3 regions of the Pseudarthrobacter sp. NPDC058362 genome follow, and region 2 is predicted to be linked to each of the others. Evidence: riboswitches for the same ligand, from Rfam matches in the RefSeq annotation. Region 2 holds a riboswitch; each other region holds the start of a gene.

Region 1 (9,551 bases), on a different contig from region 2:
CGCCCAAATGGCTTTACAACGGGTCTTCCGGCCGGTGGATGCGGGACCATTCGCATATGCAGTTGCACGTGGGCCTGGCGGTAGCCTTCAACGCGTGGCAGTATTTCCAGGTCACGCGGGACCTGGACTGGCTCCTCCGCAAGGGCGCAGACCTGATAGTGGAAGTGGCCAGGTTCTTCACATCCTGGGCGGTATTCTCAGCGGCATCCGGCCGATACCACCTCAACGGCGTCGTGGGTCCGGACGAGTACCACACAGGCTATCCGGGCCGGAACGAACCCGGACTGGATGACAACGCCTACACCAATGTCATGGCGGCGTGGGTCTGTGGCCGGGCAGTCGAGACGGTATCCGCCTTCCCGGAGCACGTCGCGGGCGAGCTTCGCAGCAGGCTGGGGATCGGCCGCGGCGAGGTGGCCCGCTGGCGGGAAATGGCAGCGACACTCTATGTGCCGTTCCACGGGGACGGCGTCATCAGCCAGTTCGCCGGGTACGCGGACCTCACCGAGCTTGACTGGGACGTTTACCGTGCACGGTACGAAAGCATCGAGCGGCTCGACCTGATCCTGGAGGCCGAAGGCGACGCAACAAACGGGTACAAGCTCGCCAAGCAGGCCGATGTCCTGATGCTGCCCTATCTGCTGGGCCACGAGGGCCTGATCCAGGTACTGCAGGGGTTGGGTTATACCCTGACGATGGAGCAGCTCCACCGAACCATCGAGTATTACCTGGCGCGGACCGCCCACGGATCGACGCTCAGCAGGGTGGCGCACGCGTCTGTCCTGGCCGGCGTGGATCCTGAGCGCGCCTGGGAGAGCTTTCGGGAAGCGCTCGACGCCGATCTCGACGATACGCAGCACGGAACCACCCGTGCGGGCATCCACCTGGGCGCCATGGCCGGCACAATCGACGTCATCCAGCGCAGCTTTGCCGGGCTGCGCCTTGACGGGGACACGCTGGTCTTTGAACCCAGCATGCCGGCCGGAATCGGGGCCGTTGCCTTCGGCTTCCGGTACCGGAACCACGTCCTGGTCGTTCGGCTCCAAGGTGACGGGATGCGCCTTGCATCGGCAGCGGGCGACGCCGGACCCGTGGCGGTGCGCGTCAACGGGACTGACTGGCTGTTGGCGCCCGGCGAGGACCTGACCTTCCGTATCCCCGGACAACGCCGCCCCACCGGCGGTGAGGAGAACCAATGAACAACCAGGGCTCACTGAAGAAGCTGGGCATCCTCACCAGCGGCGGCGACTGCCCGGGTCTGAACGCCGTCATCCGTGGTGCCGTGCTGGCGGGCGAAGTGGTCCACGGCTACGAATTCCTCGGGTTTCGGGACGGTTGGCGCGGCGTCCTGGAACAGGATGTTGTTCCGCTGCCGCGGCTCAGCGTCCGCGGCATGTCGCGGCGAGGCGGCACGTTCCTGGGTACCTCCCGCACCAACCCGCTCCGCGACGGCAGCCCGGACGCGGTGCGGGAAAGCCTGGCACGGAACGGGCTTGAGGGCCTGGTCGCCGTGGGCGGGGAGGGGACGCTGGCCGCAGCCAAGGAATTGTCCGATCAGGGAGTCAAGGTCGTTGGGGTACCCAAGACGATCGACAACGATCTCGGCGCAACGGACTACACCTTCGGCTTTGATTCGGCCGTGCAGACGGCCACGGAGGCGATGGACCGGCTGCGGACCACCGGCGAGTCACACCACCGGTGCATGGTCGCCGAGGTCATGGGCCGCAATGCCGGCTGGATCGCCCTCCATGCCGGGATGGCCGCCGGCGCCCACGCGATCCTGATCCCTGAGCACCCCGTGTCCCTGGAGCAGGTGGCGGAATGGGTCGTGTCGGCCCACGCCAGGGGCAGGGCACCCCTGGTGGCGGTGGCCGAGGCCTTTGCCCCGTTGGGGGAAGCAGCGCCCTACGCGCCCCGCGGGCTGGACACATTCGGCCGGCCACGGCTCGGCGGGATCGGGAAGCTCCTGGAAGAACAGCTCCAGGAACTCACGGGCCTGGAGACGCGGTCCACCGTGCTGGGACACATCCAGCGTGGCGGCGAACCCACAGCCTACGACCGTGTACTCGCCACCCGCCTGGGCATGGCCGCAGTGGCGGCCGCCGCCGCCGGCTCATGGGGAACCATGGTGTCCCTCCGGGGGACGGACATCGTTACCGTCGGGCTTGAGGAGGCGCTCGGCCTGCTCAAGACCGTCCCGGAGGTAAGGTACCAGGAGGCCGCGGTCCTGTTCGGCTGAGCGTTCGGCCGCGCGCCCGTTCAGTCCTTGTGGGCGGACTTCTTCAGCCGCGTGATGACGGTGGGGCAGGGTGGACTCGTCAGGACGCCGTGGGCCGTGGACCCGAGCAGGAGCCGGCCGAAGCTGCCGCGGCCACGGCTCCCCAGCACCAGGAGCCGGGCCCCCGATGCAGCATTGATCAGGGCGTCCGCGGGTTCCATGACCGTTTCCAAGACTTCTTTGATCACCAAGCCCGGGTAGTCCTGCCGGACACCGGCCACCTCTTCGGAAAGGACGATCTGTTCTTCCTCGACCACCAGCTCGGCGAAGCTGCTGGAGGGCAGCCCAGCCTTGATCCAGCGGTTCGGGCCGGTGAAGGCGTATACCACGGTGAGTTCCTCACCCAGCTGGTCCGCTTCCGCGGCGGCGAAAGCTACGGCCTGGGTGGACTCGCGGGACCCGTCGACGCCCACCACAACGCCCGTACCCTCGCCGGCGTGGACACCCACGACGGCGACCGGCGATTCCGCTGTTGCCGCTACCTGGAGTGCGCGGTCGGTGAGGGCACCGCGCGCATGGCTGCTGGAACCCACCACCAGCATCGATGCCTTTTTCGCGTAGTCGCCCAGCGATGCCCCGATGCCTCCCTCGAGAAGGTCAAGCGTGAAGTCCAGGCCGGGTTCGGCCGTGCGCAGCCGCTGGCCTGCGCTTTCCAGCAGGTCCAGCCCGGACTGGCGGAGGACGTCTACGTAGGGGAGTGCCTCGCCGGCCATCCAGCGGTCATCGATGACGTGGAGCACGGCAAGCGGCACCTTCCGGCGGTTGGCGCGGGCCGCGGCCCAGAGCAGGGCCGCGTTGGAGGCTTCGGTGTCGCTGATGCCGACGGCGATGGGCTGGGTGGATGTCATGGATCCTGTCCTCATTTCTGGTTAACTGGCCGAATTCGCGTGATGATCGTGGGGCAGGGCAGCCGCTTGAGGACGCCGTGCGCCGTGGAGCCCAGGACAAGCCGGCTGATTCCGCCGCGGCCCCGGTCGCCTACCACCAGCAGCCGTGCACCCTCTGCTGCTTGGACCAGACTCTGCGCCGGGTCACGGCCGGACTCGAGCCGTTGGTGAACCACCAGGTCCGGATAGTCGGCCATCAGCCCGGCAACGGTTTCGGAGAGGACAATCCGTTCCTCCTTTTCCATCAGGTCCGCAACGAGCTCCGGGGTGAAACCTGCGTCCGGGAGCCGGTCGGGCGGGCTGTAGGCATAGACCACCGTCAGTTCGTCGCCCTCGCGGTCCGCCTCAGCCGCGGCGAGGGCCACTGCCTGCACAGCTTCTTCGGATCCGTCGACGCCGACCACCACGCCGTGTCTGTCTTCCGTGTCCAGGGTTCCTACGACGGCGACAGGGACTTCCGCCGCCGACGCCACCTGCAGCGCCCGGTCGGCCAACACGCCGCCGAGGTGCCCGCTGCCGGACCCTACCACCAGCATGGACGCCCGGTCCGAGAATCCGGCCAGAGACCGTCCTACTCCACCGGTGAGTACCAGGGTGCTGACCTCAAGCGATGGGAATTCGCGGGCACCGGCTGCCGCCGCCTCCAGGATCCGTTCGCCCGTCTCCTGGAGCACGCCGCGCCAGGGATAAGGCTCTGAGAGCCAGCGCTCGTCGACGACGTGCAGGATCACCAGCGGGAGCCCGTCCCGGTGCGCCCTCCGCGCAGCCCAAGACACTGCTGCCCGGCTCTGGGGTGTGTCGTTGGTACCTACGGCAATGGGTTTGCGGATTGCCATGTGCTGCTCCTTTAGGGCCTGTGTCCCTCCAGCGTGCCCCTGAAGCGCCACTGGCGGGTAGGGCCCAAAGTCACCCGTTTCTTCCGGGCAGCAATTCACACAGCCAGGCAGTCGTCAGTATGCTTACTTTGTTGGCTGGTCCTTAACGAAAGGCATCATCATGACTGAGCAAAACCTCCCGGACGACGAGCTGGAAGTTGTCCCGGAGCAGGACGTCATCCTGGACGAGGCTCCCGGCGCCGCGTCCTCCCTGGAACTTGATCCTGTCCACAGCGAACCGGACAGCTATCCCGGGGCGGCGGAGGAAAACCCGGACGCCTGGCAGGAAGACCCGCTCCTGCAGGAGGAAGCCAAAGCCGGCGAACACGGCGAGTTTCCGGGCGGGCACGCCCTCACATGAGCGACCGCAAAGCAACGGCACGCCCCGGATGTGACGGGGCTAGGGTTAACCCATGACCGGTGTAGCGGAATCGACCGTCAGCTTTCACTCCCGTTTCGCCCAGGACCTGCCTGAGCTTTCAGTTCCGTGGCAGGCGGAGGAGGCCCCCGAGCCCCGGCTGCTTGTCCTGAACGAGGCGCTCGCAGGGGAGCTGGGACTAGAGCCGGCCTTCCTGCGCAGCCCGGGCGGCACTAAATTCCTTGTCGGCAACGAGGTCCCGCAGGACGCTGCCCCGGTAGCAATGGCCTACGCCGGCCATCAGTTCGGCGGCTATTCGCCGCTGCTCGGGGATGGCCGGGCCCTGCTCCTGGGCGAGCTTCCCCTGCACGGCGGGACGCCCGGTGGGCTGCGCGATGTCCACCTCAAAGGTTCAGGCCGCACGCCCTTCGCCCGCGCCGGGGACGGCCGCGCCGTCGTCGGGCCTATGCTCCGCGAGTACCTCGTCAGTGAGGCGATGCACGCGCTCGGGATCCCGACCACCCGGTCCCTTGCCGTGGTGGCTACCGGCCGTCCCGTGCGCCGCGAGACCATGCTGCCGGGGGCGGTACTGGTGCGGGTCGCCGCCAGCCACCTGCGCGTGGGCACGTTCCAGTACGCGCGGGCTACCGATAACATCGATCTGCTCCGCAGGCTCGCCGACCACGCCATCGCACGCCACTACCCGGCGGCCGGGAAGGCGGGCAATCCCTACCTGGCCCTGTTCAGGTCGGTGGTCGAAGCCCAGGCGTCGCTGGTGGCGCAATGGATGCTGGTGGGATTTGTCCATGGCGTCATGAACACGGACAACATGACCATCTCAGGAGAGACCATCGACTACGGTCCCTGCGCTTTTATGGATACGTTCAACCCGGCCGCCGTCTACAGTTCGATCGACACCGGCGGAAGGTACGCCTACGCCAACCAGCCCGTGGTGGCGGAGTGGAACCTGGCCCGGTTAGCCGAATCGCTGCTTCCCCTGATCGATGAGGACCAGGAAAGGGCCGTGGAACCGGCCGTGGCAGTGCTGGGGGAGTTCCGCCGCCGCTACAGCGATGCCTGGACGGCCGGAATGTCAGCAAAGCTCGGTCTGCGCGGACATCCGGAAGGAAGCCCGGAGGCGGAAGAGGTGTCCCGCCTGGCGGACGGCGTCATCGCCCTGCTCAAGGACGGCCCGGTGGACTACACCCGGTTCTTCCGCAGCCTTGGCGACGCGGCCCGCGGGAATACGCGTGCGGCACGCGGGATGGTCCTCGACCTTGCGGCTTTCGATGCCTGGGCGGAACGCTGGCAGGCCCTGGGGCCGGACGCCGTCCTGATGGATGGCGTCAATCCCGTCTACATCCCACGCAACCACCTGGTCGAGGAAGCCCTTGCTGCGGCCACTGCAGGTGACCTTGCCCCCTTCCGGCGCCTCGTCGCCGTCCTTTCGGAGCCTTACAAAGGGAGGCCGGGGCTGGAGCGGTACGAGGAAGGCGCTCCGGAAAGTTTTGGCGATTACCTGACGTTCTGCGGCACCTGATCGGCAGGCTTAAACAGGACAAGGGCGGTTTTCGGGAAGATTCCCGAAAACCGCCCTTTTTCGTCCTGGGACGGATGGTGCTGCTTAAGCCACGCGGACGAAGGAGGCGCCGCCGAGCCAGCTGAGGGAGTGCACGTCGGTCTTGTAACCGTCGATGCCGCCACTCACAACCTGGCCGTCACCGGCGTAGACGCCAACGTGGCCGGAGGTGATGACCAGGTCGCCGGGAGCCGGGGTGGAGACCACGGTGCCGTACTGGAAGAACTGGGTGGGTGCCAGGTCGCCGACGCTCTTGCCGACCGACCGCAGGGCGGTCTCCACCATGGCGGTGCAGTCCTGGCTGATGCCGATCTGGCTGTAGGCGGAGGCCAGGATGGCTGCGCCGGTGCCCGTGCCGGTGGTTTCGGCCGGGGCGGTGGAGGCGTAGGACAGGTTCATTCCGGTGTTCGCGGGGGCAGTCGCCGTGGTTTCGACCGGCGCCGGGGCGGGGGCTGGAGCCGGCGCGGCTGCAGCGGTTCCGGCGCCGGGGATCTCGATCTGGTCGCCCGGGTAGATGATCGTGTCGATGGAGAGCCCGTTGACCGCGAGGACGTCGGCCAGGGTGACGCCGTACGCGGTGGAGATCGCGCCCAGGGTGTCGCCGGCGACCACGGTGTGGACGGTGGCGGCGGCAGCTGCCGTGTTGGTGGCCGCGGGTGCGGCGGATGTCTGGACCGTCGCTGCTTCAGTGGCATCCGGGCCGCTCACGCCGGCATGGGCCGGAGCGCCGACGCTGAGCGCAATGCCGGATGCCGCGGCTACTGCCAGTGCGGGACGACCGAACGTCCGGGCCAGGCCCTGGACAGTGATGGAGCCGGCCGGAGTTGCACGGTGACGGGCGGTGGTGGAAATTTTTGACACAGTGAATCGCCTCTCCCATGCCTGCGGGGTGAGCTGTCGGGTTCGGGCTGGAGATGCCCGGCCGGAAGCATCCGCGCCAGCGGAATGGCTTTCGACTTAACCCCTAGGCCTCGGTGAGGCCGTGGAAACTTGGTTCCCCCGTCCCTGCCAGTTGGAAACGGTGGTATCCCGGTCCAGCGGCAGGGCTCGGCAGGCTGGTGGGAATGTCCCATCGGGGAGGGACACCATTCGACCGTAACCCGACGTCCACCTGAATGTCACATTTGGATAACATCCGAGGCCCTCCTCTCGGATTACGCCATCGTCTTGATTGGTCGGTTAATGCGCGTTGACCTCGCATGACACCCGACACCCCGCGCCGCATAGTGAATCGCGTCACAAAGTAACAATGCCGCGCGGATACCCTCCGTTTGCCTGCCCTTAACCCTCAACCACTTCTTGAAGGATGTAGGATTCCGGACTATGTCCCGGTTGACTATTGCGGTTCGCTCCCGTGCCGGCGGTGCGCTACTGGCACTTGCAGTGGCCAGCGGTGCCGCGGCGCTGCCCGCGCAGGCGGAAACGACGGACCCGCCGGGCGGATTTCCATCGTGGAGCGACATTGAGCACGCACGGAAATCGGAGTCCGCAAAGGCGGCGGAGGTCGACAGGATCCACGGACTCCTGGGTGGCCTGCAGGCACGCTCGGAAGAACTCGGCGCCGCGGCCGTAACTGCGGCAGCGGAATTCGCTGCAGCGGACGCGGCAGCCACGGCCGCCGCGGCCAGGCTCGACGCGCTGAACAGGCAGGTGGACAGGGCGGCCGGCGAGCTTTCCGCACGCAGGAACGAACTGGGCGCCCTCGCGGTCCAGTCGTACAAGACCGGCGGCACCACCATGGAATTCTTCCTTGCCCTTGATGCGCTGGAAACCGACAGTTTGCACGGACTCAACGTCGTCTCGGTCGTGGGGGACCGGAGCGCCGCCCTCGTTTCCCGGGCCGGCGCCGCCGAAAAGGTTCTGGCCGCCCTGGCAGGACAGCAGAAGGGGGCCCGCACCGAGCATGACCGCCTCGCCGCCGAGGCGGAGTCCCGGCTTGCGGAAGCACGGTCTGCCCGGGATGCCATGGAAGAGCAAGTGGCCGCCGAACAGAAGCGGAGCATTACCCTGACCGCCCAGCTCGCTTCCTTGAAAGGCACGACGGCGGCCGTTGAGCAGGATTACCGGCAGGGCCAGGCGGCACTCGCCGCGTACGCGGCCGCCCAGGCTGCCAGGCGCGCCGCCGCCGAAGAAGAGGCCCGCCGTGCTGCGGAGGACGCCGCTAAGGCTGACCCCGCCCGGCCGGCACCCCGCCCACCGGCGTCCGCTATGCAGCCTGAACCGGAGACGGAGGAGCCGGCGCCGCCAGCCGCCGACCCGGCCCCGGCCGCCCCTGCCCCCGCACCGCCGCCGGCTGTTGCTCCGCCGCCACCGCCCGTCGTCGTACCCTCCCTTCCCGGCGGCGCCGTGAACGATCCGGTCGCCGCGAAAAGCTACGCGTCCGGGAGGCTCGGGTCGTTTGGATGGGGGCAGGATCAGTTCTTCTGTCTGGCGCGGCTGTGGACGAAGGAATCGAACTGGATGACCACGGCTACCAACCCGTATTCCGGCGCTTACGGGATTCCCCAGGCGCTCCCGCCCGGGAAGTATTCAAGCGCGGGCAGCGACTGGCTCACCAACTACCGCACCCAGATCGAATGGGGACTGGGCTACATCCGGGACAGGTACGGATCGCCCTGCAGGGCATGGAGCCATTCGGTGGCGGTGGGCTGGTACTGACGTCTACAGCGGCCGCGGCTAGGCTGTGGGCATGCCCGGTTTTGAGCGGTTCAGGCTGATGCTGGAGGAAGAACGCGCCCGCAAGGTGGCGCTCCTGCCCGCCCTGCGTGCGGACATCGCCTCGGCGAACTCGGCACGACAGAACGCGAACGTGGATGACGAACACGATCCCGAGGGCGCCACCATCGCCTTTGAACTGTCCCAGGCTTCGGCGCTCCTTAGGCAAAGCAGCGCGGGCCTGGACCAGGTGGAGGCTGCGCTGGCCCGCATCGAGGACGGCACCTACGGCGTCTGTGCCGTGTGCGGCGAGGCCATTGCGGAGGGCCGCCTTGAGGCGCGGCCCTGGACGCCCTACTGCATCCGGCATGCAGCGGCGGGGCGCAGGTGACGGCGGTCCGGGAGGCGGCCGCGTTTATCGACCGGACGCTGCAGAACGAGGGCGCCTGGTACCGGGCGGACGAGGTCGAAGGGCGGCTGGGTGGCAGCCTCGCCTCGTACGGGGCGTCTGTGGGTGCAGTGCGGGGAACCGTCAGGGATGCGCTGCGGAAGTTCCCGGATCTGGACCATCATGGGGTCGTGTTCCTGGCTTCCGCGCTCTGGGGCGTTCCGAAGCCCGGGAGCAGGCCCGTCTTTGAGCGGAGGCTCGCCGCGGTGGTGCTGCTCCAGGTCAGGATCTCGATGCTGCGGCACACGGACCTGACGCGCATCGAGGGGTTCCTCAGGTCCGCGATGACTGCGGAGCTGGCGCAGCCGCTCATCACCGACGTCCTGGATCCCTTACTCGGTGCACTCGAGGGCCAGGACCGGAAGCGGGCCGCCGCGGTGCTGGCGCGCTGGCAGGCGGACCCGGATCATCAGCTGCGGGCCGCGGCCCGGATCGGAGGGAACCATGACTGACCCGTACAACCTTGACCGC
Region 2 (9,551 bases):
GGGACCCGAAGGACCCGGACACCTGGATGGCCACCGAAGCCTCCGGCAGGTCGATCGAGAAGTTGGCCACCTTGGACACCACCAGAGTCTGCATTTCCCCGGCGCGGAAGGCGTCGAAGAGCCTCTGCCGCACCTTGACCGGGGTGTCACCCTTGATCACGGGCGCGCCCAGGCGCTCGCCGAGCTCGTCCAGCTGGTCGATGTACTGCCCGATGACCAGCAGCTGCTCGCCCGCATGCCGGGCCACCAGCTGCTCCACCACGGCCGTCTTGGACTCTGAAGTGGAACAGAGCCGGTATTTGTCGGCGTCGTCCGCCATGGCGTAGGCAACCCGCTCGTCCCGCGGCAGGTCCACCCGGACCTCCACGCAGTCCGCAGGCGCAATGTAGCCCTGCGACTCGATGTCCTTCCACGGCGCGTCATACCGTTTGGGACCGATCAGGCTGAACACCTCGCCTTCGCGGCCGTCCTCCCGGACCAGGGTTGCGGTCAGGCCAAGCCGGCGCCGGGCCTGAAGGTCCGCCGTCATCCGGAAAATGGGGGCCGGCAGGAGGTGCACCTCGTCATAGATGATCAGGCCCCAGTCGTGCCCGTCCACCAGTTCCAGGTGCGGGTACACGCCGCCGCGCCGGGTGGTGAGCACCTGGTAGGTGGCTATGGTTACGGGCCGGACTTCCTTGACGGCACCGGAATACTCACCGATTTCACCCTCGGTAAGAGTGGTGCGTTTGAGCAGTTCGTCCTTCCACTGCCGTGCCGCCACCGTGTTGGTGACCAGGATCAGGGTGGTGGTGCAGCCGGTGGCCATGGCGGCCGCGCCCACCAGCGTCTTTCCGGCGCCGCAGGGCAAGACCACCACGCCGCTGCCGCCGGACCAGAAGTTTTCGCTGGCCAGCCGCTGGTAGGGCCGCAGGTTCCAGCCGTCCTCGTTCAGGGAGATCAGGTGCGGTGTGCCGTCCACGTACCCGGCCAGGTCCTCCGCCGGCCAGCCGATCTTCAGCAACAGCTGCTTGAGCTGGCCCCGCTGCGACGCGTGGACCACCACGGTTTCGCCATCGATCCGGGGCCCCAGCAGCGGCTGGATCTTCTTGGCCCGGACCACTTCCTCCAGGACGGGGTAATCATCGGTGCGCATCACCAGACCGTGCTGGGGGTCCTTTTCCAGCCGCAGCCGCCCGTAGCGGGACATTGTTTCGGCGACATCCACCAGGAGCGAGTGGGGCACCGGAAAACGGGAGTACTTCAGGAGGGTGTCCAGCACTTTTTCGGCGTCCAGTCCAGCCGCCCGGGCGTTCCATAGGCCCAGCGGGGTCAGCCGGTAGCTGTGCATGTGCTCGGGCGCCCGTTCCAGTTCGGCGAACGGCGCGATGGCGTGCCGGGCCTCGGTGGCCAGCTCATGGTCCACTTCGAGCAGGATGGTCTTGTCGCTTTGGACGATCAGGGGTCCGTCATTCACGCGGGCAGGTCCTTCACTGCCGCAGTTCCCCTGCGGCTTCAACGTCGATGATCCGGTGGACGGACAGTACGCGCTCGGTTTCCTTGGCAGGATCGAACACCCGGACGCGTCCGCCGCTCAGTGATAGCGGAACAACAATTTCCAGGCTGGCATTCCCCAGGCTGTCCACCACGTTCATGCTGATCCGCTGCTTGAGCCGGATGGCGCGCTGCAGCGTCTCCAGCCCCAGTTGGGTGGCGGCCTCGCCGCCGGCCCGCATTCCGTTCCAGGAAGGACCGACGACGGCGGAACCGGCCTGGCGCAGCACGGCCAGTTGGGCGTCCACGTCCTCAGCCGGGGGAGCCATGCCGGGGGCCGTATAGACCGGGCGGACGCTGTGCTGATGAGCGGGAGCCTTGCGCAGGCGCAGCGTGGGGTCCTCCATGCCGTCCACCGCGGGGGACAGGCCCAGACTGCGCAGGGCATGGGCAGTGTCACGGGGCGCGGCCATGGACAGCAGCACGGTGGGCGCGATCCGGACCAGGCCGAGCGCCGCCGCCTTGGGCCCGGCCAGCAGTTCCTCGAGCGCGGCCTCGTCCTCGCTCTGGATGAAGCTGGCGGCCTGGCCCACCCGCAGCCTTCCGTGGCGGGCGGCAGTATCCTCCACCAGGTACTGGAGCGGCTGCGGGACCGCTGTGGCGGAATGCTCGCGCAGGAACCCCAGCAGCCCTGCCGCGTCGTAACCCGAATCCAGCGCCCGGCGGACCGAATCCACGGAGAACCGGTAGATGGTGGCGGGACCCTGCCCCTCGGCGTCGGCCATCACCTGGAGCTTGCCCGCCAGCGCGGGAGACAGGTAGCCCGGCGCCACGGCGGTGAGGTCCGCCTGCAGGAGCACGTGGTTCAGCTCCGCCGGCAGATGCTCGCCCAGGATCGCCAGCGCTGCATCCGGGTCGTCCTGCGCCAGCGCGCTGCCCAGCTGGCTCAGGGCGCCGGAACCCACCAGCCCCAGCAGCTCGGCCTCGACCAGGACCCCGCGGATCAGCGAGCTGAACCGGCGGGCCATCCGGGGCTGGGACCACTCTGCCCGCTGCAGCACCGCGGCGGCGTCGAGCACCGGCGCGGCCCCGCCTCCGGAATCCGACCCGGCTGCCTCGGTGGTGAGCTCATGGAGGATTTCCAGGATGCGCTTGCGGACCACGGGGGCGTCCGGCCGCTGCGCTTCGGCGGACAGGGCCACGATGCTGCTCCCGGATGCTGTCCGCTGCGCGGCACCCGGCCCGCTGATCGGCTGCCCCACCAGTGAGGGGACGCGCTCGCTGGCCAGCCACGCATTGACCAGCCACAGCCACTGTTCCTGCCGGGGCAAGGCCAGCCACTCCAGCTCCGGAGGCTGGACCCACGACGAGGAATCCACGTCCAGCCGGATCAGTCCGGCCAGCCCGCACAGCTCCAGCAGCACGCCTGCCCGCGGCTGGTCCACCCGGAGCTGCTCGGCCAGCCTGCGCAGTTCGCGGACCCCCACGCCGCCGCTGCGCAGCGTGGCCAGTGGCTGGTCCCGGACTGCCTGGAGCAGTTCACTTGCCAGCCGCAGGGTCTCTGCTATGGCGCCCAGGGCCGCGTTCCGGCGCAGCGCCGCGGTGGTCGTCCCAAGGCGGGGAACCGGAGGTGCGAGGGTGAAGTCGTCAATGATGGCCCCGCCCCGCAGCGACACCCCGACGCTGTGCGGCAGTTCCACGTGCGCCGCGTCCAGCGGCACCAACAGTCCGCGCGCCAGCAGCCAGTCCACGGGCCCGACGTCGGCGGGCTCGGTGAGCACGGACGCTTTCCGTTGCGCCTGGGGGACCGCACCCATGGCCCAGTTCCGGAATTTGGCGAGCAACGCCGTCGTGCGTTCCGGCGCGCTGGCGAGGATGTCCTGGAGCGCCGCCGGCGACGACGTCCAGTGCTGCAACGCGAGCGCCGCGTCCATGGGTGTGGTGGCTTCCTGGATGGCAACGCCACTGCGGTGCAGCTCCGAGACCAGCTGGACGGCACGCTGCGCAAAGGCCGGCTGGAGCCGGACCAGTTCCGTGTAGCTCCGGCCCAGGCCTGCAGGGTAGATGCCCACCACGTCCTTCAGGCTGCCCACCGGAAGGTAGAACCGCTGCCGCGCCGACGAAACTGGAACGCCGTGCGGCGGCTCTGCCCGGTGCACCAGCGCCAGGTCCTGCAGCGAGACCAGGATCTGCTCCACCACGGCCACCGTGGACCCGGCGATCAGTTTACGGAGCCCTGCGGCGCACGCGCTGTGCCCGGTATCGGTGTTGGTGCACAGATGCAGCGTTTCCAGCACCTGCATCTGCGGCCGGCTGAGCCGCTCGAGGGCGCGCTGCACGCTGACACGCGCACTCGCGCGGGCGGCGAGGGCGGCGAAGTCGGGGACGGCTGGGGAGATGAGGTCCGGCCGCGCGGTGAACAGGGCCCGCAGCGCATCGTCGCTGCGGCCCGCAAGGTCCTTGCTGAGCGCGCGAATAAGGGACATCAGTCCAACGTTACCGCTGGCCGGGCTTTCCCGCCCGGCGGCGGGCGGCCACGCTGTCCAGAACCAGGAACAGCATCACCAGGAACGCGGCCGGCAGCCCATACAACGCCGTATACGTGATCCACGCAGGGGAAGCGGAGCCGGCGAAAGCAAAAGCCATGACGGCGGCCACGGCGGCAAGGGACAGCACGGCGATAACGCCGGCCAGGATCATCAACGGACGCCGGTAGCGCGAGGGTGTCATGCAGGTAACGCTACAGCGGAGGAAGGGGCGGCCGTGAACGCCCTCGCCCGCGCCGGAGGAAAGCGGGATTAGGGCACCGGGCAGGATAACCTTGGAGGATACAGACCAACACGGTCCGCAGCCGCCATACCTTAAACCCGCACAACGCTGCGGATGCGGTGACGGCCGGCCGTGTCCCGAGAACGCAGAACGAAGAAGGTTGATTACGTGCCTACCGGCAAGGTCAAGTGGTATGACAAGGAAAAGGGCTTCGGCTTCCTCGCCGGCGAAGACGGCCAGGAAGTCTTCCTGCCCAAATCGTCGCTCCCTGAGGGCGTTACTGAGCTGAAGGCCGGCACCCGCGTGGAGTTCGGCGTCGCGGACGGCCGGAAGGGCGCCCAGGCGCTCGGCCTGCGCGTGCTGGACAAGACGCCGTCCATCGCCAAGGCCAAGCGGCCCAGCGCACGGGACCTTGCACCCCTGGTCCAGGACCTGGTGTCCGTGCTGGACAACCTGTCCGGCACCCTCTCGAAGGGCAAGTACCCGGAAGGCAACAAGGGCAAGGCCATCGCTGCCGCCCTGCGTAAGGTTGCCGACGAGCTGGACGTCTAGGCCCAGATGAACCCGGAAGCTGAACAGCCCCAGGCGGCGCCGGCGAAGGCCGCTGCCAAGCGCCGCGCCGGCGTCCCGGTGTGGCGTACCGGCAAGCCGGACGCCTTCCTGGCCGCTGCCGTGGACACTGCCAGGACGGCCATCGAGGGCATTACGGACCCCCGCACTATCGGCGAGCACCTCGCCGCCAAGAGCGAGGGCGACCGGCTGGTCACCCACCTGTTCGAGTCGAAGCTCCCCGGATACGCCGGCTGGCAGTGGTACGCCGTGCTCACCCGGAATTCGCGTTCCAAGGCGGTGACTGTGAACGAGTTGGGCCTGCTGCCGTCCGAGGACTCCATCCTCGCCCCAGAGTGGGTGCCGTGGGCTGAACGTGTCCGCCCCGAGGACGCGCAGGCGCAGGAGCCACAGGAATCACAGCCACAGGAGGCGGCGGAGGAACCTTCCGCGCCGGCCGCCGGAGCTGACGCGGACGACGACGACGCACCGGAGGGCGGGGCTGCTGCACCGTAGCGGCTACAACCTTCCGGCATCACGACAAAGGCGGCGCCCGGGATAAACCCGGGCGCCGCCGTCGTACTTAAACGCCTGCGCTGCTAGCTGCGCAGGCGCTCCACTACATAGTCGATGCTGGCCAGCAGCGCGGTGACGTCCGCGGGCTCGATGGCCACGAACGTGGCGAGGCGCAGCTGGTTGCGGCCCAGCTTGCGGTATGGCTCGGTGTCCACGACGCCGTTGGCGCGCAGGATCTTCGCCACCTGGGCGGCATCCACCGAATCGTCGAAGTCGATGGTGGCGATGACGTTGGAACGCTCGTCCGGGTTGACGACGAACGGCGTGGCGAAGTCCGAAGCCTCGGCCCACCGGTAGATCCGTCCCGCTGAATCCGCGGTGCGCGAGGCGGCGAAGTCAAGGCCGCCGTTGGCGTTGAGCCACTGCACCTGCGAGTCCAGCGTCACGAGCGTGGACAGCGACGGGGTGTTGTAGGTCTGGTTCAGGCGCGAGTTGTCGATGGCCGTCTGCAGATCCAGGAAGTCGGGGATCCAGCGGCCGCTTGCCTTCACGCGGGCCGCGCGCTCGATGGCGGCGGGGGAGAAGAGACCCAGCCAGAGGCCGCCGTCGGAGGCGAAGTTCTTCTGCGGGGCGAAGTAGTAGACGTCGCTTTCGGTCACGTCCACGTCCAGGCCTCCGGCGGCGGAGGTGGCGTCCACCAGGACCAGGGCGCCTTCGTCGGCGCCTGCGACGCGCTTAACCGGTGCGGAGACGCCGGTGGAGGTCTCGTTCTGCGGCCAGGCGTACGCGTCCACGCCCGCTTCGGCCTGCGGCGCCGGGCGGGTGCCGGGCTCGGAGTTGATGATGGATGAGGCGTCCAGGAACGGAGCCTTGTTGGTGGCGGCCGCGAATTTGGAGCCGAACTCGCCGAAGGAGAGGTGCTGGGCCTTCTGTTCCACCAGGCCGAACGTGGCGACGTCCCAGAACGCGGTGGAACCGCCGACGCCGAGAACCACTTCATAGCCCTCCGGTGCGCGGAAGAAGCTGCTGAGGCCTTCCCGGACGGAGCCTACGAGGTTCTTCACCGGGGCCTGCCGGTGCGAGGTGCCAAGGATGGACTTCGAAGCCGCGGACAATGCATCGATCTGTTCCTGGCGGACCTTGGAAGGACCGGCGCCGAACCGTCCGTCCGCGGGCAGGAGGTCGGCGGGAATAGTGATGCTGTTGTCGCTCACAGGTGCTCCAGTTTCGGCATGGACGCGCATGGTCCGGGCGGGTGATTGGCCTGCGGCCGGCTGCGGTGGCTCAGGCCCTCCTTATTCTGCCTGAACGGGAGTTCCGGCAGGAACCGCGTGCGTCATAGTCCAGCAAGTGAGACAGTCAGCCGGCAGCCCCCGGGCGACTATTCGGACAAATTCAAAATAGGCTAAGCTTTTCACCGGACTACGCCCGGCTGAAGGCGTTACGGTGGGACAACGCAAGGTACTGCGCTCGAGGAGCTGAGCTTGATGACGGATCTGATCGACACTACGGAGATGTACCTTCGCACCATCCTGGAGCTTGAGGAAGAGAACATCGTAGCCCTCCGTGCCCGGATCGCGGAGCGCCTGCGCCATTCGGGCCCCACGGTATCGCAGACCATCGGCAGGATGGAACGCGACGGACTTGTGGTGGTCTCCGGTGACCGGCATCTTGAACTCACCGAGACCGGCCGCAAGCGGGCCACCGAAGTCATGCGCAAGCACCGGCTGGCCGAACGGCTCCTGGCCGACGTCATCGGCCTGGACTGGGCGTACGTCCACGACGAAGCGTGCCGTTGGGAGCACGTCATGAGCGAGCGGGTGGAGCGGCGGATCTATGAACTGCTCAACCACCCCACGGAGTCCCCGTACGGCAACCCTATTCCGGGACTCGACGCCCTCGGCGACCAGCCGGCGGCCGCCGGCAGCGGCCCGGTAGCCCCTGACGGCGCCGTGAGCCTGCTCGAAGCGATGAAGGGCTACCAGCCCGCTTCCGCCGTGGTCGTCAGTCGGCTTGCCGAACCCATCCAGGTGGAGCCCGAACTCCTCCTTCAGCTCGATGAGGGCGGAATCCGGCCCGGCGCCAAGGTATCGCTGGAGCGGGTGGGGGACTACATCTCGGTACGGGTACCGGGGATTGAGGGCGCACTCGAACTGCCGCCCGAGGTGGCCGCGCACGTCTTCGTCACCGTGGTTTAGTGCCACTGCGCGACTCGCTTAGTACCCCGCCGTGGCCCGGCCCACACGGTTATAACGGAATTGTTACTGACGGGCTTAAGCCCCTATAGTTAAAACCCGAGCGTTGATACACAAGCGTTACCTGATCCGGAGCCGAGCTCTGCCAGCGGATCAGGTGCACGAGTCATTTACTGGCAGAGGCGGGGGAACCACAACCGGCAGCGGGGGCTGCCTTGGGGTGAAGTCCGTCAGCAGCAAGCCTCTCCAGCAAATCCTCCCGGGATAGCTCTGTGCAGAAGTTTGCTTACGGCGGACCGGGTCTTTGAACTCTCTGACCCGAATCCGACAGCTAACTTCGCAGGCTTTCCAGAGAGGAAACCTTCTTTTGAGCATGCAGACCTCCAGGGGCCGGCGCCGCGCTGCGGGCCCCTCACCGACCCCCCGGGTTGTGGAAGTCATCTCCGCGGAGCGCCCCCGCGATCCCCACCGTGAAGCCCGCCGCCGGCGCGGCCCCTTCCGGCAGATCACGGAGTTCGCATCGGCGAGCGGTATCGGGCAGAAAGCCGGAATCGCCCTGGCGGCCACCGGCCTCGTCCTGACCGTGACTGTCCCGTCCACCAGCCCCGTGATGGCTACCAGTACCACGGACGTAGTGCCCGCCGTTGCCGCCCAGCCTGCGCAGCAGCCGGAAATCTCCGCCGAAGCGGGAGCCCGCATCGACTTCAGCCGCTCCGCCGTGGTGACCAAGGCGGACCCGGACGGCAAGCTGAAACAGCTCCTGAGCGCCCAGTCTGCCGGCGCCGTCTCCCGCGCCGCCTCTGTCGGCAGCCTGGGGGCACCCTTGGCCAGCCTGACCATGGTCTCCCCGTTCGGTTACCGCGTGAGCCCCATCACCGGAGGCTACGGCGACTTCCACCGCGGCGAAGACTTCGCGGCCCAGTGCGGCACCTCTGTGCTGGCGGCCGCCACCGGTACCGTGACCTTCGTGGGCTGGCACGACTTCGGCGGCGGCAACCGCGTCGTCATTGACCACGGAAACGGACTTGAGACGACCTACAACCACCTCTCCGGCTTCAACGCCCAGGAGGGGCAGACTGTGGGCCGTGGCGACGTCATCGCCTACAGCGGAACCACCGGCGCCTCCACCGGCTGCCACCTCCACTTCGAGGTGCAGGTCAACGGCGAGGTTGTCGATCCCACCGGCTGGCTTTAGCCCGAACTGAGGGTTTGCTCTCGCAACACGCTGACGTCCCGTGACCTTAATGTGACATTGGTTATTAATTCCTGTACCGTCGTACACGCGTCAACTTTTCCGAAGTTGACGCTCTTGAGTGGATTGCCTAACTCTGCCACCGCTCAAGGTCCGTTCGCATTTCATCGTCTGGCAGGGGCGGGGGAACCAATTTTGGCCTTCTGTTTGTGGGAAGGCCTTGGGGTTAAGCCGTAAAAGCTTCCTTGGAAGCGCGCGGCCGGGTGACTCCCATCCGAATCCGACAGCTCACCTCGCAGGCATTGGGAGAGGCTATCCTTCGTGTCTTCACGTCATAATTCTGCGCGCCACCGTGCGCAAACGGTGCGCACCAACCCATTGGGCTCCGTGTCCAAGGCCGTTAGTGCCAATGCGGGGACCATGGGCCGCCAGGCCGCAGTCGTAGCAGCAGCTTCGGGCCTCATTCTGACCATGGGCCTGCCAGCCACGGCAGCGGACACCACCGCTGGTATTTCGGCCTCCACCGAGTCCGGAGCGCAGAACGCCGCCGTCATGGCCGCTCCCACCGCCACGGTTTCCTTCGAGCGTCCGGTGGTCAAGACCACCGCTGCTCCGGAGATCGAGCCGGTCCAGGTGCAGTCCACCTCGGAGGAAGAGGAGTCCACCACGGACTCCGCCGCTGAGACTGCATCAAGCGCAGTTGCCGGCGCTTCCACCTCCGGCATCGCCGGTATCGCCTACACCGGCATTGGCCGCCCGTACGTCTGGGGCGGCACCTCTCCCAATGGCTGGGACTGCTCGGGCTTCACGCAGTGGGTCTACGCCCAGGCCGGCATCAGCATCCCCCGCGTCAACGC
Region 3 (9,551 bases), on a different contig from region 2:
AATACCGCGGCCCGGCGACTCCGAACATCCGGTCCTTGCGGGCGCCGCGGTTCCCCTCACCCCGGGCGGGCCGGAAAGTCCGGGCGAGCTGGCCGCCGTCGTACGCCGCTGGCTGGAAGACCCGAAGCTGCGGGCTGAGTGGCGCGGGGCAGCGTTCGACGCCCGCACGCGCTTGCCGGACTGGCAGCACACGGCGCGCACGGTCCTCGAAGCGGTGAGGGGCTGAACCCCAAGTTCCGGGGGCGGAAAACCAGCCCGGTCCGGGACCCTACACCCGGTGGGCCGCAAAGAACTCCCGCAGAATCGCGGCGCATTCGGCCTCGCGGACGCCCGGGTAGACCTCCACCCAATGATTGAGACGGCGCTCGCGGAGGACGTCGAACACCGAACCTGCCGCCCCGGCCTTCTCGTCCCACGCGCCGAACACCACCCGCGGGATCCGCGACAACACGATGGCGCCCGCACACATGGCACAGGGCTCCAGGGTGACCACCAGCGTGCAGTCGGCCAGCCGCCAGCCGTCGTCTGCGCCGCCGCTCAGTCGAGCGCGTTCCCGGAGGCGGGCCGCGGCCTCGCGGATCGCCACCACCTCTGCATGTGCGGTGGGGTCGCCCAGTTCTTCCCGCTGGTTGCGGCCGGAACCGAGCACGCCGCCGTCGGGACCTATGACCACGGCGCCGATCGGCACGTCGGCCGTGGCAAGGGCGCGGCGGGCCTCCGCCAGGGCGAGGCCCATCCATTCGTGGTGTGATTTTCCTGCGGAGACCATGGCTCAATGATAGTTTCGAAGGATACCCAGAGCCCGTGACGACCATCCGCCGGGAGGCACAGTGAGCACTGTCAAAGACCGCATGGACAAATGGATAAAACCTTATGCCGCCCTCTGGCTGACAATGCTCATCGGCGGCAGCCTGGTGGTGGCACTCGCGCTCCTGGGAGCAGAGGTCTATTCGAACGTGGTGGACGACGAAGGTCTCACCAACCTCGACATTCCGGCGCTGGAGTACTCACAGACCCTCCGGAACCCGGAGCTGGACGCCGTCGTCACCGGCTTCACCAATATCGGCGGTGGCGTCGGGATGCCCATCCTGGCCAGCATTCTCACCGCATGGCTGACCTTCCTCAGCAGGACGTGGCGGCCAATCATCCTGGTGGGCGGTGCTGCCGCCGTCTCCATCTACGCCACCACCGTCGGCAAGCGGCTGGTTGGGCGGACCCGGCCGGACCACTCGGAAGCCGTCCCGCCGTTTGAGCACTCGCCGTCATTCCCAAGCGGCCACACGCTTAACACCACGGTGGTCATTGGCGTGCTGCTCTACGTCCTGTGCCTGCAGTTCCATCAACTCTGGGTGCGCGTCACGGCCATCACCGCGGGCGTGATCTTCATCATCGCCATGGGTCTGAGCAGGGTGTTCCTAGGCCATCACTGGCTCACAGACGTCACCGCTGGATGGCTGCTGGGTGGTGCATGGGTGGGCCTGGTGATCCTGGCCCACAGGCTGTTTCACCTGACCAGGCGCAAGGAACACGTCGGTCCCGCTCCCACGTTCGACCACCCCGTGGTGCGGGATGTCGTGGCAGAGAAAATCCACGACCACGGCCGGGACCGCCACGGGGACCACAGCGAGCCTGCTGCCGGCCGCGGCCCGGGAGACCATCACGCCGGGTGATAGTTTTGACCCATGCGCACTCTCGTTGTTGACCACCCTTTGGTCGCCCACAAGCTCACCGTCCTGAGGGACAAGAACACCCCCTCGCCGGTCTTCCGGCAGTTGACGGAAGAGCTGGTCACGCTGCTGGCATACGAGGCCACCCGCGAGGTCCGCACCGAAGAGGTCACCATTGAGACCCCCGTCAGCACCACCGTGGGCACCGCATTCACCAAGCCCACGCCCCTGGTGGTTCCGATCCTTCGCGCCGGCCTCGGCATGCTCGAGGGTATGACCAAACTGGTCCCCACGGCAGAGGTGGGCTTCCTGGGCATGGCCCGTGACGAGGAAACCCTGGACATCATTACCTACGCGGAACGCCTGCCGGAGGACCTGACGGACCGCCAGATCTTCGTGCTGGACCCGATGCTGGCCACCGGCGGAACCCTCCGCGAGGCGATCAAGTTCCTGTTCAAGCGAGGCGCCTCGGACGTCACCTGCATCTGCCTGCTGGCCGCCCCGGAGGGCCTGGCCAAGCTGGAGGAGGAGCTTTCCGGCGCCAACGTGACTATCGTGCTGGCCTCCATCGACGAGAAGCTCAACGAGAAGTCCTACATCGTTCCCGGCTTGGGCGACGCCGGCGACCGCCTGTACGGCATCGCAGGTTAGCCTGGTTCAGTAGCTGGCCGGGTTTAGTACCAGTTGTTGGCGTAGTGGAAGTTCAGCGCGCCACACGGTGACTGGTAGCGCTCCTGGATGTAGTCCAGGCCCCAGTTGATCTGAGTGCGGTAGTTGGTGACGTAGTCGGCTCCGGCGCTTGCCATCTTCTCGGCAGGCAGCGACTGGACGATTCCGTACGCGCCGCTGCTGGGGTTGGTCGCCGTGGTCTTCCAATCGGATTCCTTGGTCCACAGCGTCTTCAGGCACTGCATCTGGTCCGGCGCCCAGCCGTAGCTCGCCAGCTGGCTTGCGGCGTAAGCCTGCGCGCCTGCGGGGTCATTCACGGCAGCCGGCTTCGCGGCCTTGGCCTTTGCCGCAGCGGCCTTCTCGGCCGCGGCTTTCTCAGCGGCAGCCTTCGCAGCAGCGGCCTTGGCGGCGGCGGCTTTCTCTGCAGCAGTCTTCGCGGCGGCGGCTTTCTCTGCTGCAGTCTTGGCAGCGGCAGCCTGTTCAGCAGCCGTTTCCGCCGCGGCGGCCTGCAGTTCGCTCTTCTCGAGCCCCAGCTGCGCTTGCTGCTCATTGGGGGAGAGCTGCGTGGCGGTGGCCTCGGTGGACGAAGTGCGCGTCATGGACTCGGTGGCCTGGCCTGCTGCACCAACGCCCACCAGCAGTGCGCAGGACGCGGCCAGCACGGCAGCCCTCTTACCCAGTGCAGGGAAGGTGCCGCGCCGGGAGCGCTTGGCGGCGCGCGCGTCCGCGCGGCTGGATGCGCCGGATTTTGGGCGCGGTGCTACCTGGAATTCAGACATGATGGATCGCCTCTCACACCTGCGGAGTTAGCTGTCGGGTTCGGATGAGGGCATCCGGCCGCACGGAACATTCACGTGCTGGCTTAACCCCAAGGGCCTGAAATCGCCCGGGACGGTGGGTCCCCCGCCTCTGCCATCGGTCTATCGGAGTCCGGGAAGCGGCAGAGCTCGGCGTCATCCGGACATGCGCCACGAACGGAAGCGCACTCACTCGACGGTACAGGAGATCTACGGCAAAGTCACATTTTGGTAACAGGGATCACGACGGCGGCGCGTCGCCATTGTCTAACCACCTCATCGGGGCGTAGTGGGCAGCTTTACCGCGAACCTCGTCCAGCCGGCGCGTGACTCAACGCTGACGGTCCCGCCATGAGCTTCCACAATGGACTGCACTATCGACAGGCCAAGACCGCTGGTCCCCTCGGTTCCGGCCGCACCGGGCTGGTCGCCGACGCCCTTGCGCGCCGCGTCTGCGCGGGCGAACCTGGCGAAGGCCTGGTCCACGAACTCCTGTGGAATGCCGCCGCCGTCGTCCGTTACCGTGATCTCCGCCGTGTCCGCGGATGCCAGCCGGGCGCCCGCCACCACTGTGGTGCCGGCCGGTGTGTGCTTGCGTGCATTGGAGAGCAGGTTCATCAGGACCTGTCGGAGCTGCGCGGCGTCGCCGTTTACCACCACCGGCTCCCCGGGCAGTTCCAGCCGCCAGTTGTGCCCCGGCGCCATCACCTTTTCGTCGCTGACGCCCTCGACCACCAGCTGGGTCAGGTCCACGTCCGCCAGCTTCAGCGGCTGCCCCTCATCCAGCCGGGCAAGCAGCAGCAGGTCCTCCACGAGGGCGGTCATGCGCTCGGACTGGCTTTGCACGCGGGCCAGCGACCGTTCTCCGTCCGGGGTGAAATGCTCGGTCAGGCGGAGCAGCTCGGTGTACCCGCGGACCGCGGTGAGGGGAGTGCGCAGTTCGTGCGAGGCGTCCGCCACGAACTGCCGTACTTTCGTTTCGCTCCGCTGCCGCGCCTGCAGCGCGTTGGCCACGTTGTCCAGCATGAGGTTCAGCGCGTGGCCTACGCTGCCCACTTCAGTTCCGGGATTGGCGTTCGACGGCGGCACCCGCACCGCCAGGGCGACCTCGCCGGCGTCCAGCGGAAGGCGCGAAACCTTGGTGGCCACCGCGGAGAGCTGCTCCAGCGGCCTCATGGTGCGGCGAATCAGAACGGTGCCGGCGAAGCCGACCAGCACCAGCCCCCCGAGCGATACCAGGAGGAAGGTCCACACCAGGGAGGCCAGTGTGCTTTCCTTGGCATTGAGCGGCAGGCCGGTCACCAGAACGTCGCCGAAGGAGGTCTGGGCCGCGACCAGACGGTAGTTGCCGTTGGACAGCTTCCGGTCCACCGGTGCGGAGCCCGCCGTCAGCGCAAGGAGTGCCTCCTTGTCCGCCGCCGAGAGGGGTGATCGTGTGGTGTCCGGTGCCAGGAAGCCAGCACTGTTGACCTGGCCGTCCACGATGCGCGCGTTCAACGTGCCCACGCTCTGTCCCCGGGCATCCAGCGGGTCCCGCCCGATGGCTCCGTCCATGTGCGGCCGGCCCGGATCGTTGGCCCGATCCGCCGCCTGGGTCAGCTGGCCGTCAAGCTGGTGGGTCAGGAAGGTGTCCATCGAGGCGTAGCTGATCACGCCCACTGCCCCGCAGATCGCGATGAGCAGGCCCATGGCCAAGGCGGTCAGCCGCGTGCGGAGGTGCCAGGTGGCGGGCTTCCGCCAACTCCGTGGGTCGGGGGTGTGCGGCGAGCATGTCATCTAGTCCGCCGGCCTGATGACGTACCCGGCACCCCGGACGGTGTGGATCATGGGCGGGCGGGCGGCATCGATCTTCTTGCGCAGGTAGGAAATGTACAGTTCCACGATGTTGGCTTGGCCGCCGAAGTCGTAGTTCCACACCCGGTCCAGGATCTGGGCCTTGCTGATCACGCGTTTAGGGTTCTCCATGAGGTAACGGAGCAGCTCAAATTGGGTTGCGGTGAGCTGGACCTGGTCGCCGGCGCGGGTTACTTCGCGGGTGTCGATATTCAGGACGAGGTCTCCGACCACGAGCTCGGCGGTGTCCATGGCGGCCACGCCGGAGCGCTGCACCAGGCGGTGCAGGCGCAGCAGTACCTCTTCCATGCTGAACGGCTTGGTGACGTAGTCATCACCGCCGGCCGCAAGCCCCACGATGCGGTCCTGGATTGCGTCCTTGGCAGTAAGGAACAGCGCCGGCACTTCAGGCGCGAAGGCCCGGACCCTGCCCAGGAGCTCAACACCGTCGAACCCGGGGAGCATCACATCCAGCACCAGGACGTCGGGACGGAAGTCCTTGGCGAGCTTCACGGCCTGGGGGCCGTCGGCGGCAACGGCCACCGACCAGCCGGCCATGCGCAGGCCCATGCTCATCAGCTCGGCGAGGCTGGGTTCGTCATCAACCACCAGGGCACGGATGGGGGAGCCGTCCGGATGAGAGAGCTGCGGCAGGTTGTTGGTCATGGAGTGCAGGGTGCCCATGCAACAACTCTCCGATTGCTCGTTATTGCCGGGCTTGGGTCTTCCTGTGAGCCGGCTGTGAATCCCGGCGTAATGGCGCAGCCGGACGCCCGGGTGCCGTCCGCATGGTGTCCTAGGGGAGTCCAAATCCGGGTCCGGCTGGACAGCGGACCCTCGTAGAGAGGGCAATTTCACGCTTCGGCGGGATAATGAATTAAAACGTTCTTACGGGACCATTGACCGAACAAAGCACTGCATGTGTCTCGGTTACCGCCGGGTAATGGCATTTTCAGCACGGTTACCGCCGAGTACCGGAATCGTGATCTACGGCACATTAGCCCATTTCGTCTCATAATGCGGACGGTTTCGTCCATTGTTACTTGCAAGTTGGCATTGTTACGCGTCACACTTCCAATGTGAACAAGAACTCAACAGCACCTGCAGCCGCAGATATTTGGCCCAGCACACCTGCTGCCGCCGAGATGCGCTGTTGCCGAATGCACGCCTGACCTTCCCACCCTCCGAAGTTCTTAGGCATTCGCCCAACTAGCCCAGCGTCGGGCGCCCCTCCCCCAGCATTGCGGGGACCCAGCATTCGAGCCGCGATGACGGCCATTCACATTGAGGTAAGCATTCATGTCAGTTGCATCCGGATACGTCCACATCTCCGTCCGTAACGCCGCCAAGGCTGCCCAGTCCACCGGATTCCGCCCCGGTTTCGGGCAGCGTCCGGCGACCGCTCCCGTCGGCTCCGGAAACAGCTTCCCGGCCCCGGGCTACGTTCCCCAGGGTTACAACCCCAACTCGTACGGCCAGCTCCGCGCGGTCCCGCCGGCAGAATCCGCGCCCATGACGGCTCCCACTCCCGTGGTGGCCGGGCCCAACGCAGTCCGCCCCGTTGCCAACGACAACGTGGCCCGCGGCTTCGTTCTCTACATGGGCATCGATGAAGAAACCGCTGCAGCAGCCGGCACCTCCATCGCCAAGCTCGCCCAGGAAATCCGCGCCTACGCCCAGTCACTCGTGACCGGTGCCGAAAGCTACGCAGCAGTTGCCGTTGCCCCCGCCGGTACCCCCGGTTCCGCCCTCGACGTCGTACGCTCAACGTTCGGTGACCCCACCGTCAACGCCCGGCAGCGCACCGAAACCCCGCGTCCTGCGCAGCAGGAGCCCCGTCCCTCCGGCGTCCTGATCGACCTGGCCCGCCGCGAAGTGCACCTGGACGGCGAATCCCTGAACCTCACCTTCAAGGAATTCGAACTCCTGAACTACCTCGTGGAGAACGGCACCCGTACCGTCGGCCGCGACGAGCTCCTCGAGGGCCTGTGGCGCAACGCCGAGGAGGTGCCCAACGAGCGCACCATTGACGTCCACATCCGCCGCCTTCGCTCCAAGCTGGGCCGCCTCGCCAACACCGTCCGCACGGTGCGGGGCCAGGGTTACCGGTTCTACGAGCACCCCGAGGTTGTTGTCTGGGCCGCTCCGGAATACTCGATCTAGCTGGGGCCCTCCCGGCATTGGCCGCCGCGGTTTGGTTTAAGCTGGGGCCATGAGTGAGCACCATCTGCGGCGTCTTGTGTTGATGCGGCATGCCAAGGCCGACTGGCCCGGCGGCGTCGCGGACCACGAACGCCCCCTTGAGGAGCGGGGCCACCGTGAAGCGCCGTTGGCTGGCCGATGGCTGCTCAAGCACAACATCGTGCCGGACTTCATCTTATGTTCCAGCGCGCTGCGCACCCGGCAGACCTGCACGTGGGTGTGCTCGGAACTCGGGGACAAGGCTCCCACGCCCAAGTTGGAGGACGGGCTGTACGAGGCGTCGGCCCTCGGGATGCTCGCCGTGGTCAACCATGTGCCGGACACCGTGATGACCCTGATGCTGATCACGCACCTTCCCGGCGTCCAGGATCTCGCCATGCACCTGGCCTCCCGCGACTCGGACCACGACGCCTACATGGATGCTGCCACCCGGTACCCGACCAATGCGCTGACTGTCCTGGAGACGGAAAAGCCATGGGCTGAACTGGACGGCCAAGACGCCCGCATTACCCGGTTCAAGGTTCCGCGCGCGCACTGAGCCCGGACTGAGCCGGCGCTGATGCTTCGCCGCGTGCAGCTGCCCGCGGTTGCCGCGGCTGGATGCCTCAGCGGCGCGGCGCCGGCTTCCGGGCCGGCTGCTTGGGCGGGGTTTGCTTCGCAGCGCCGCTTGCCGCTGCGCCTGGCTTAGCCCTCGCCTTGGCCGTGGACCCTTGCCGTTGGGCGGCCCCTTGCCGTTGCGCGGACGACGGCGTCTGCCGCACTGGAGCGCGGCCGCCCGCCGTAGTGCGTGGTTGCGCAGGCCGTGGCTGGGTGGCGCGTGCCTGGGTGTTGCGCTGCCCCGCCGGCCGCTTTGTGCCCTGCCTTACCGGTGCCCGGCGAGCCTGTGGCTTCCGCTGGGTCTTCCCCGCGGGTGCACGCCCGGGCCAGATGGCGCCGGTGAACAGGACGGCGATGGCAGCGACAAGCGAGCCTGCGGCCAGGACGAAGTACGTGTCGGGATCGTCCGTGGGCAGCGGTGTTCCGATGAGGGAGGACTGGCCTTCGAATGAGAGCTCCCAGGTGCCCAGGAATGCCAGGGATCCGGCTATGGCGAGACTGGTGAACAGCCCGCCGAGCACCAGCATCACGTGGCGTCGGCGAAGGATAAGTTCCAGGATGCAGGCCAGATAGGCGAGTCCAAGGACGCCGGCGAAGGCCACAAACACCGGCATCGCCAGTGTCATCCCCGTGAGCACCAGGAGTCCGGCCGCGACAATACCGGTGATGACCGCAAACTTTCCGCTGTTCCCCATGTGGCGCATGTGATCAATCATCCCCCGAAAACATTGGGGAGCGGGCTCCTTGCCGACGTGCCCGCCGTCGGGTTTTCCTATAGCCCGCATTTTTCGAGGAGTCGCAGCCATACCTCGCTGATGGTGGGGTAGGACGGGACTGCATGCCAGAGCCGATCCAATGGCACTTCGCCCACGACGGCGATGGTGGCCGCATGCAGGAGCTCGGCCACATCCGGGCCGGTGAATGTTGCGCCCAGGAGAACCTTTCTGTCCTCATCGATCACCAGCTGCGCCCAGCCGTGGTAGTTTTCGGCGTGCAGGGACGAGCCGGCCACCTCGATGGGGAGCTCCACTGTAGAGGCTTTGAATCCATCGTCCTGCGCCTGCTTCAGGTTTCGGCCCACGGCCGCGATCTCCGGGTCGGTGAAAACCACGTTGGGGACGGCGTGGTCGTTTGCCGTTTGGGCGTAGCGGCTCCACGCCGCGGGGGTGCCGTCCAGTTCGCCCTTGGCCCGGGCGGCAATGGCGTCGCCGGTGGCGCGTGCTTCGTACTTTCCCTGGTGGGTGAAGAGGTGTTTGCCCGCGGCGTCGCCCACTGCATAGAGCCAGGAACCTTCGCCCGGTGCTCCCTCGACCAGGCCCGTCGTGTCGGTGGAGAGCGTCAGATTCCCCTGGTGGTCAGGGGCGAAACCCAGCTTTTCCAGTCCCAGGCCCTGAAGTGCGGGGTGCCGGCCGGTGGACACCAGCACTTTGTCCGCCACCACTGTGGTGCGGCCCCCGGAACCGTCGTCCACCTCCAGGCTCAGCGCGCCGTCGTCGTCCATGGTGATGCTGTGCGTCGCCGTGCCGGTGCGGATGTCCACCCCGTCGGCGCGGAGCCCGGCGGCCACCAGCTCAGCCGCTTCCTCCGGGAAGCTGCCCAGGAGCCGGCCGCGCGCAACGAGCGTAACCGCTGAGCCCATGCGGGCGAAAGCCTGGGCGAGTTCTGTCCCGGCCACGCCGCCGCCCAGGACTGCCAGCCGCTCGGGGACCTCCTTGGCGGACGTCGCCTCGCGGGTGCCCCAGACTTCAACGTCATCCAGTCCCTTGATGGGGGGAGTGTTGGGCAT

What was found. Region 2 has a riboswitch for cyclic di-AMP ahead of ACFWIX_RS04810 (M23 family metallopeptidase). Riboswitches for the same ligand answer to the same signal wherever they lie in the genome.
Region 1: linked by a shared signal. The riboswitch ahead of ACFWIX_RS10620 (LysM peptidoglycan-binding domain-containing protein) and the one ahead of ACFWIX_RS04810 (M23 family metallopeptidase) in region 2 are both predicted to bind cyclic di-AMP.
Region 3: linked by a shared signal. The riboswitch ahead of ACFWIX_RS13775 (hypothetical protein) and the one ahead of ACFWIX_RS04810 (M23 family metallopeptidase) in region 2 are both predicted to bind cyclic di-AMP.

What each region holds. Positions count from the first base shown of each region.
Region 1 covers NZ_JBHXIW010000004.1:192,123-201,673, forward strand. The annotation lists gene ACFWIX_RS10590 (glycosyl hydrolase family 65 protein) at 1-1,199, shown strand, start outside; gene ACFWIX_RS10595 (ATP-dependent 6-phosphofructokinase) at 1,196-2,239, shown strand; gene ACFWIX_RS10600 (universal stress protein) at 2,260-3,126, opposite strand; gene ACFWIX_RS10605 (universal stress protein) at 3,138-4,001, opposite strand; gene ACFWIX_RS10610 (hypothetical protein) at 4,162-4,401, shown strand; gene ACFWIX_RS10615 (YdiU family protein) at 4,454-5,938, shown strand; gene ACFWIX_RS10620 (LysM peptidoglycan-binding domain-containing protein) at 6,023-6,838, opposite strand; cyclic di-AMP (ydaO/yuaA leader) riboswitch at 6,842-7,011, opposite strand; gene ACFWIX_RS10625 (coiled-coil domain-containing protein) at 7,301-8,635, shown strand; gene ACFWIX_RS10630 (TraR/DksA family transcriptional regulator) at 8,667-9,023, shown strand; gene ACFWIX_RS10635 (DNA alkylation repair protein) at 9,020-9,532, shown strand; gene ACFWIX_RS10640 (DUF1810 domain-containing protein) at 9,525-9,551, shown strand, end outside.
Region 2 covers NZ_JBHXIW010000002.1:40,281-49,831, forward strand. The annotation lists gene ACFWIX_RS04775 (DNA repair helicase XPB) at 1-1,456, opposite strand, end outside; gene ACFWIX_RS04780 (helicase-associated domain-containing protein) at 1,470-3,959, opposite strand; gene ACFWIX_RS04785 (hypothetical protein) at 3,970-4,203, opposite strand; gene ACFWIX_RS04790 (cold-shock protein) at 4,411-4,794, shown strand; gene ACFWIX_RS04795 (DUF3027 domain-containing protein) at 4,801-5,307, shown strand; gene serC (phosphoserine transaminase) at 5,391-6,521, opposite strand; gene ACFWIX_RS04805 (metal-dependent transcriptional regulator) at 6,795-7,505, shown strand; cyclic di-AMP (ydaO/yuaA leader) riboswitch at 7,626-7,863, shown strand; gene ACFWIX_RS04810 (M23 family metallopeptidase) at 7,876-8,697, shown strand; cyclic di-AMP (ydaO/yuaA leader) riboswitch at 8,812-9,010, shown strand; gene ACFWIX_RS04815 (C40 family peptidase) at 9,082-9,551, shown strand, end outside.
Region 3 covers NZ_JBHXIW010000007.1:95,091-104,641, forward strand. The annotation lists gene ACFWIX_RS13755 (glycosyltransferase family 4 protein) at 1-226, shown strand, start outside; gene ACFWIX_RS13760 (nucleoside deaminase) at 269-769, opposite strand; gene ACFWIX_RS13765 (phosphatase PAP2 family protein) at 852-1,670, shown strand; gene upp (uracil phosphoribosyltransferase) at 1,683-2,318, shown strand; gene ACFWIX_RS13775 (hypothetical protein) at 2,342-3,115, opposite strand; cyclic di-AMP (ydaO/yuaA leader) riboswitch at 3,121-3,299, opposite strand; gene ACFWIX_RS13780 (sensor histidine kinase) at 3,410-4,909, opposite strand; gene ACFWIX_RS13785 (response regulator transcription factor) at 4,910-5,650, opposite strand; gene ACFWIX_RS13790 (winged helix-turn-helix domain-containing protein) at 6,266-7,129, shown strand; gene ACFWIX_RS13795 (SixA phosphatase family protein) at 7,179-7,706, shown strand; gene ACFWIX_RS13800 (hypothetical protein) at 7,774-8,460, opposite strand; gene ACFWIX_RS13805 (dihydrolipoyl dehydrogenase family protein) at 8,538-9,551, opposite strand, start outside.